2 regions of the Paenibacillus pedocola genome follow, and region 2 is predicted to be linked to the other one. Evidence: a T-box and tRNA genes for the amino acid it is inferred to sense, from the RefSeq annotation. Region 2 holds a T-box; the other holds one or more tRNA genes.
What was found. The T-box of region 2 lies ahead of tyrS (tyrosine--tRNA ligase). A T-box ahead of a tRNA ligase gene usually reads a tRNA of that ligase, here a tRNA-Tyr.
Positions count from the first base shown of each region.

Region 1: it encodes a tRNA-Tyr, which carries the amino acid that the T-box ahead of tyrS (tyrosine--tRNA ligase) is inferred to sense. The anticodon was not compared.

Region 1 is NZ_CP134223.1:135,961-139,360, forward strand. It holds rRNA gene QU597_RS00655 (23S ribosomal RNA) at 1-449, shown strand, start outside; tRNA gene QU597_RS00660 (tRNA-Ser) at 533-624, shown strand; tRNA gene QU597_RS00665 (tRNA-Met) at 651-727, shown strand; tRNA gene QU597_RS00670 (tRNA-Val) at 736-811, shown strand; tRNA gene QU597_RS00675 (tRNA-Thr) at 841-916, shown strand; tRNA gene QU597_RS00680 (tRNA-Asp) at 933-1,010, shown strand; tRNA gene QU597_RS00685 (tRNA-Phe) at 1,035-1,110, shown strand; tRNA gene QU597_RS00690 (tRNA-Tyr) at 1,117-1,202, shown strand; tRNA gene QU597_RS00695 (tRNA-Lys) at 1,210-1,282, shown strand; gene QU597_RS00700 (NAD(P)/FAD-dependent oxidoreductase) at 1,428-2,384, shown strand; gene QU597_RS00705 (PucR family transcriptional regulator) at 2,496-3,400, shown strand, end outside.
Region 2 is NZ_CP134223.1:1,911,963-1,915,362, forward strand. It holds gene QU597_RS08235 (ABC transporter ATP-binding protein) at 1-96, shown strand, start outside; gene QU597_RS08240 (GNAT family N-acetyltransferase) at 237-707, shown strand; gene QU597_RS08245 (hypothetical protein) at 785-1,303, opposite strand; T-box leader at 1,448-1,672, shown strand; gene tyrS (tyrosine--tRNA ligase) at 1,790-3,052, shown strand; gene QU597_RS08255 (helix-turn-helix domain-containing protein) at 3,233-3,400, shown strand, end outside.

The sequences.
Region 1 (3,400 bases), 1.8 Mb from region 2:
TGGGGATAACAGGCTTATCTCCCCCAAGAGTCCACATCGACGGGGAGGTTTGGCACCTCGATGTCGGCTCATCGCATCCTGGGGCTGAAGTAGGTCCCAAGGGTTGGGCTGTTCGCCCATTAAAGCGGTACGCGAGCTGGGTTCAGAACGTCGTGAGACAGTTCGGTCCCTATCTGTCGTGGGCGCAGGAAATTTGAGAGGAGCTGTCCTTAGTACGAGAGGACCGGGATGGACGTACCGCTGGTGCACCAGTTGTTTCGCCAGAAGCATGGCTGGGTAGCTACGTACGGACGGGATAAGCGCTGAAAGCATCTAAGCGTGAAGCCCCCCTCAAGATGAGATTTCCCAATTAGTAAGACCCCTTGAAGACGACGAGGTAGATAGGTTGGAGGTGGAAGTGCAGTAATGCATGGAGCTGACCAATACTAATCGGTCGAGGGCTTATCCAAATTTCGAAGAACGCAGATTTGTTTCGGATTCAGTTTTCAGGAATTAAGGTTCCTGAATGGATTTACATGGCACCATATCGTTTGGAGAGATACCCAAGTGGCTATAAGGGGACCCTCTGCTAAGGGGTTAGACTGCGTAAGCGGTGCGAGGGTTCGAATCCCTCTCTCTCCGCCATTATAAATCCAAAACCTAATTATTGTGGCGGCGTAGCTCAGCTGGCTAGAGCGTACGGTTCATACCCGTGAGGTCGGGGGTTCGATCCCCTCTGCCGCTACCATATTTCCCGGAGGCTTAGCTCAGCTGGGAGAGCATCTGCCTTACAAGCAGAGGGTCGGGGGTTCGAACCCCTCAGCCTCCACCATTTTCACTTTAAGAATATTTTCACACTGTGCCGGTGTAGCTCAATTGGTAGAGCAACTGACTTGTAATCAGTAGGTTGGGGGTTCAAGTCCTCTCGCCGGCACCATTATTTTTACAAATGCGGAACCGTGGTGTAGTTGGCCTAACATGCCTGCCTGTCACGCAGGAGATCGCGGGTTCGAATCCCGTCGGTTCCGCCATTTTATGTTTTAAGGCTTGTTTTTGGCTCGGTAGCTCAGTCGGTAGAGCAAAGGACTGAAAATCCTTGTGTCGGGGGTTCGATTCCCTCCCGCGCCACCATATTACGGAGGCTTAGCGAAGTGGCCAAACGCATCAGACTGTAAATCTGCTCACGTACGTGTTCGGTGGTTCGAATCCATCAGCCTCCACCAGTTTTATGAGCCATTAGCTCAGTTGGTAGAGCACCTGACTTTTAATCAGGGTGTCGAAGGTTCGAGTCCTTCATGGCTCATTCCAAACAGAAAGTCATCATCTTCGGATGGTGGCTTTTTTGTGTTTTCAGAACTCAATTCAGCCTTTTTATAGTCTTCAAGTTTAAAATTTCTTGCTTCGTTTAATTATAAGTTTATAATGCTGAGCAGAAATGAGTGATTTCTATGATATATGATGCAATTATTGTTGGCGGCGGATTTGCCGGGCTTCAGGCGGCGATTCAATTAGGACGGTACTCTGCACATCGGGTGCTGGTAATTGATGCAGGAGGCGGGAGATCTCATCTTTGCCGGACCTATCATAATATCCTGGGCTGGCCGGATGGAGTATCGGGTGACGAAATACGTGCAAGAGGCCGACGGCAGGCTGAAGTGGCTGGTGTGGAATTCATCTCAGACAAAGTCGTTAAAGCGGATAAGTATGAACAGCTCTTCCTCTTAACCGGAGAGCGAGGCCGCCAATACGAAAGCAAAACCTTGCTGCTGGCTACAGGGGTAATGGATCGCTTTCCGGAACTGCCGGGACTTGTACCGACACTTGGCAAATCTGTGTATGTCTGTCCTGACTGTGACGGCTTTGAGATTCAGGACCGTCAGACGGTGCTGCTGGGTTCTGGTGATGCTGGCGCGCATATGGCTTTTATTTTGCGGGAACGTACGGGAGATCTGACCTACATTAATCATGAACATGAACCCGTGTCTGAGGAGAATCTCACACGCCTCCAGGCAGAGGGAATTATCTATATTGAACAAGCAGCTACCCACATAGTACAAGAGAATGACGGGATGATTAAAGGAGTTGCTTTACAGGATGGCACTCACCTTGCGGCAGAGCGCGGGTTTATTGCCTTTGGGAGAAATGCGGTGCATTCCGAGCTTGCCGCCCAGCTGGGGGTCACGCTGCATAAAAACAGGCATATTGAGGTAAATAGACGTTCCTTAATGACGAATGTGGAGCATTTGTGGGTAGCCGGCGACGTTGCCGTTCATGCGGAGCAAGCCACAGTGGCTATGGGTGAAGGGGCGATAGCTGGGATCTGGATGCATAAGGCACTGAAAAAGATAAATCCCATTGTATTGCCATTATCCAAGTCCGCAGCTTTGAGTACGGAGAAACGCTGATTTTCCAGTGGAGGGTCAAGTTCACTTATCATTCAGATAGGCCTGGCCGCATAATGTTGCAGAATATGATAAAATAGGCGAAAAGAGCAAAAGTGGTGGAGAATGGTGACGATGGATAGTGAGGCATTGCGTCAAAAATTGGAGCAGCTCACCGGAAAGAGAGCCGGAATCAAACAGCTCGGACGGCAGCATTCAGCTTCCCTATTTGGCGTGGGTACGGAAGAGCAGGAGCAGCCTGTTACGCACGATGGTTATCTATGGGTTCCTTTATATGAGAATGAAGGCCGGATCACTGCGGTATGGGTGGAGATGGAGGGTCTTACGGGTCTGGAACTGCAATTGGTTAATTATGCGGCGCGTAATTATGCCATTGCCCTTAAGGCTACCGGACTAAAAGAAGAGGGTGAGGTCGAAGCCCGGCAGCTAAGCGGCTGGCTTAACTCACAGCTGGAGCAAGAGAAGAATGATGCTGAAATTCCTGATGATATGACGCTTAAGGGCCGCCTATTCGGAGATATGGTCCCCTTTCTGCTGGTCAGTGAGAATGTGCATAATCCGCAGCTGACCTACCGGTCGCTGATGAAGCTGTTGCGCAATTATTTCGAGAATGATATTTTACTTATCCCCCTGCAGGAGAAAGAATGGTTAATTTTAGCCCGTAAGGAACTGCTCACCGGCGGGGATGATAAGGAAGATGAGGAAGAAAGTGAAGATGACCTCCTGGCTCAGACCAGTATGGGGCTGCACGAACTGATCGCCAGCGAGTGGGTCGGTGTATTTCATCTGGCTGTGGCACCTGCCATCATTCCCGTAAAAGGTTTGACCGGTTCGGTCGCATTGCTGCGGGAGACGATTGTACTCGGACGGATTTTTCAGGTTGGCGAGTATATCCACCTTCCATGGGAGCTGCATATGGAGCGTCTGATAAACAGTATTCCAGATGAACGGCGCAGACAGCTGCTGGGACAGATCGGCGACTATTCTTCTGTATTGGCCGATAAAGAAATGCTGCTTAC
Region 2 (3,400 bases):
GAACGGACCTTCGACGAACTTCGTACAAGTAGAGAGTACAGCGGACTCCGGCAGCACCTGCTGGCCCGGATGGAACCAGGCACAGCTGATCGCTAGAGAATAACCAATGTTTGAGCCAAGTTGGCTGTGTCTCTTTCGGACACAGCCGTCTTTTTTTTCAGACACACCGTACATCACAGTTTACAGCTGGCAAATCATATATGATATGTGCAATGCATCGGAAATGGGGCTGATATATGCTTAGAATTGCGGAAGCGGGAACAGAGGATCTGAAAGTGATGTGTGCGCTGCTTGGTGAACTGTTCGCGCTGGAACAGGATTTTGCAGATGCCGTCAATGAAGACAAGCAGAGGACCGGTCTGGAATTGATCCTGGAACACCCGGACAAAGGGCAGCTGCTGCTGCTCAAGCGGCAGGAAAAGGTTGTCGGGATGGTGAATCTGGTGTATTCATTCAGCACCTTTGAGGGTGGTCCGGTAATCATGCTGGAAGACTTTATTGTGGCTGCGGAGGAGCGGAGCAAGGGCAGCGGCAGGTTTTTTATGGACCGGATCGTCGAATATGCCAAGCAAAACGGCTTCCTGCGGATTACCCTGCTTGCGGACGCCGGGAATATGCGGGCACTGCATTTCTACGAAGCCGCGGGCTATCAGTACTCGAATATGAAATGTCTGCGGCTTGGACTGGGAGCAGCCGACGTAAGCTGAGACAAACGCGAATGAGCCTTTGGAGTCACCTCCAAGGCTCGTTTGCTGTCCAATGGATGATCAGGGATTCATAACGCTCATTCTTCCGAATAGGGTTTCATTTCAATCTCTGTCTTGCTGCTGTTTACAACGGTTCTTCCGTTTTCTTCTCCGAAGCTTAGCCGTTCTGTACCCAGGTATTGACTGCCTGTAGAATCCGTATAGCGGTAGGTAATCAGAGCTTCTTCCGCGTCTGATTCTGCGATATAGCTGACTACCCATGGGCTGGACCAGCGGATTACCGTATTATTGGCATCCCCGGTCGCAGCCTTCTGCTGCTGCCGAAACTCTTTTTGCATACTGCTGCTCATGATTTCCAGGCGTAGCTTGCCGTCCCTGGTTTTCCATGCCTCTGCCCACTGGAGCGCCAGCTTATATGTTTGCTCATTCTGAACAGCGTCATCTGCTGTTTCGGCTGTGTAAATGAAGGGTGTTGTCCCAAACATCTTATTCCCATCCGGTGAGGAGTCTGCAGAGGCTCTAATGACAGCTGTCATCCCGGTGACAAGTGCAATCACAAGCAGTATTCCCGCAATGGGACTGGTTTTTAGTTTCATCGCCGCAATCCTCCTCTCTTCAAGCGGATGATCTTGTTGATAAGTATCCTACCCTGATTGGACGGTATTATCAACCTTTGTTAAGTAAGGGCGCTGCATTGACAACGATTTTGGAATTGGCTATACTTTCTGTAATCTTATAGTTGGTATACGTTGAATGAGCGCAGTAGCAGCTTAGTCCCTGTCCCAGAAAGCCGGGGGGTGATGGAACCCGGTACATACGAGGGCTGCGAAATACACTCTGGAGTATCTTGGGTAATGCCAAGCGGAGCTAAGCGAACGATAACTCGCTGATAGTGGTACGGACACGCTTATTCCTGGTGTTCGTGCAATTTGGGTGGTAACACGGTTAATCCAATCGTCCCTGTGTCTGAACAGACAAGGGGCGATTTTTTTATGGGATTTTTGGATACCCGGACCCGCACTGCTCTGCGCTCAGAACGTAGATCACACAAGAACCGACAACTTACAAAGGGGCTGTACATGTTGAATATTATTGATGAACTGGAATGGCGCGATGCCATTAACCAGCAGACGGATGCGGAAGGACTGCGTGAATTAACGAATAGCAAGGCGGTCTCGCTGTATTGCGGTGTTGACCCGACCGGCGACAGCATGCATATCGGGCATCTGATTCCGTTCATGGTGCTTAGACGTTTTCAGCTGGCCGGTCATCGTCCGGTGATCCTGATCGGCGGAGCAACCGGAACCATCGGCGATCCGAGCGGGCGCCAGAGCGAACGCTCCCTGCAGACGCTGGAACAGGTGCAGGAAAATGTGGATGCGCTGACCGCACAGATGAAGAAGCTTTTCATCTCGGATGATAACGCTAACCAGGTGCGTCTGGTCAACAACTACGACTGGACTAAGGATATTAACGTTATTGAGTTCCTGCGCGACTTCGGCAAAAACTTCAGCATCAATACGATGCTGGCCAAAGATGTCGTCTCCAGCCGCCTGGACAGCGGAATTTCGTTCACCGAATTCTCGTACCAAATCCTGCAGTCGATCGACTACCTGCACCTGTACAAGCATGAGGATGTGCAGCTGCAAATCGGCGGCTCCGACCAGTGGGGCAACATTACAAGCGGTCTGGACCTGATCCGTAAAAAAGAAGGCAACGAAGCTAAAGCCTTCGGCCTTACCATCCCGCTGATGCTGAAAGCGGACGGCACCAAGTTCGGCAAAACCGCCGGCGGAGCCGTGTGGCTCGATCCGAAGAAAACAACCCCTTACGAGTTCTACCAGTTCTGGGCGAACACGGATGACCGGGATGTAGTGAAATACCTCAAGTACTTCACCTTCCTGAGTAAAGAGGAAATCGAAGCTCTCGCGGCAAAGGTCGAAGCCGAGCCGCATAAACGGGAAGCACAAAAGGCCCTGGCTGAAGAGATGACCCGGTTTGTTCACGGCGAGGAGCTGCTGGAGCAGGCCAAACGCATTACCGCAGCCCTGTTCAGCGGCGATATCCGCTCGCTGACTGCTGATGAAATTGAGGAAGGCTTCAAGGAAATGCCGACCTACACCGCCTCCAAGGAAGCGAAGAATATCGTGGACTGGCTGGTAGACCTCGGCATAGAGCCGTCCAAACGCCAGGCGCGTGAAGACATTACCAAGGGTGCAATTTCCATCAACGGTGAGCGTGTAAGCGAGCTGGAGGTTGAGATTACCGCTGAACATGCTATCGGCGGGAAATTCATCATTGTCCGCAAAGGTAAGAAAAATTACAGTCTGGTGAAACTGACATAAATTTGTAGTCTGCCATAACTCAGCAAGGAGGGTGTTCCGAAGGCCATGAACGGCTGCCGGGACTCCCTCCTTTTCTTTTGCGTAAGATTAGGGAAAACAATCTAAATAATCATTAATTATATAAATTAAGCTGTTCAAAAGGCTGGGTACGTATAAAATAAAGACTGGGGGGTGAATGAATTGAATGCTAAAACTAAATATCATATCCTCATGCAAGGAACCACCAGCAAAAATGTAAGTGAAACCTGCAAGGAGTTCGGCATTTCCCGGACGATCTATTATAAGTGGCAAAATGCCTACAAGAAGCATGGGATGGATGGGCTTACGGAGAGAGAAAAAAAACCGGTC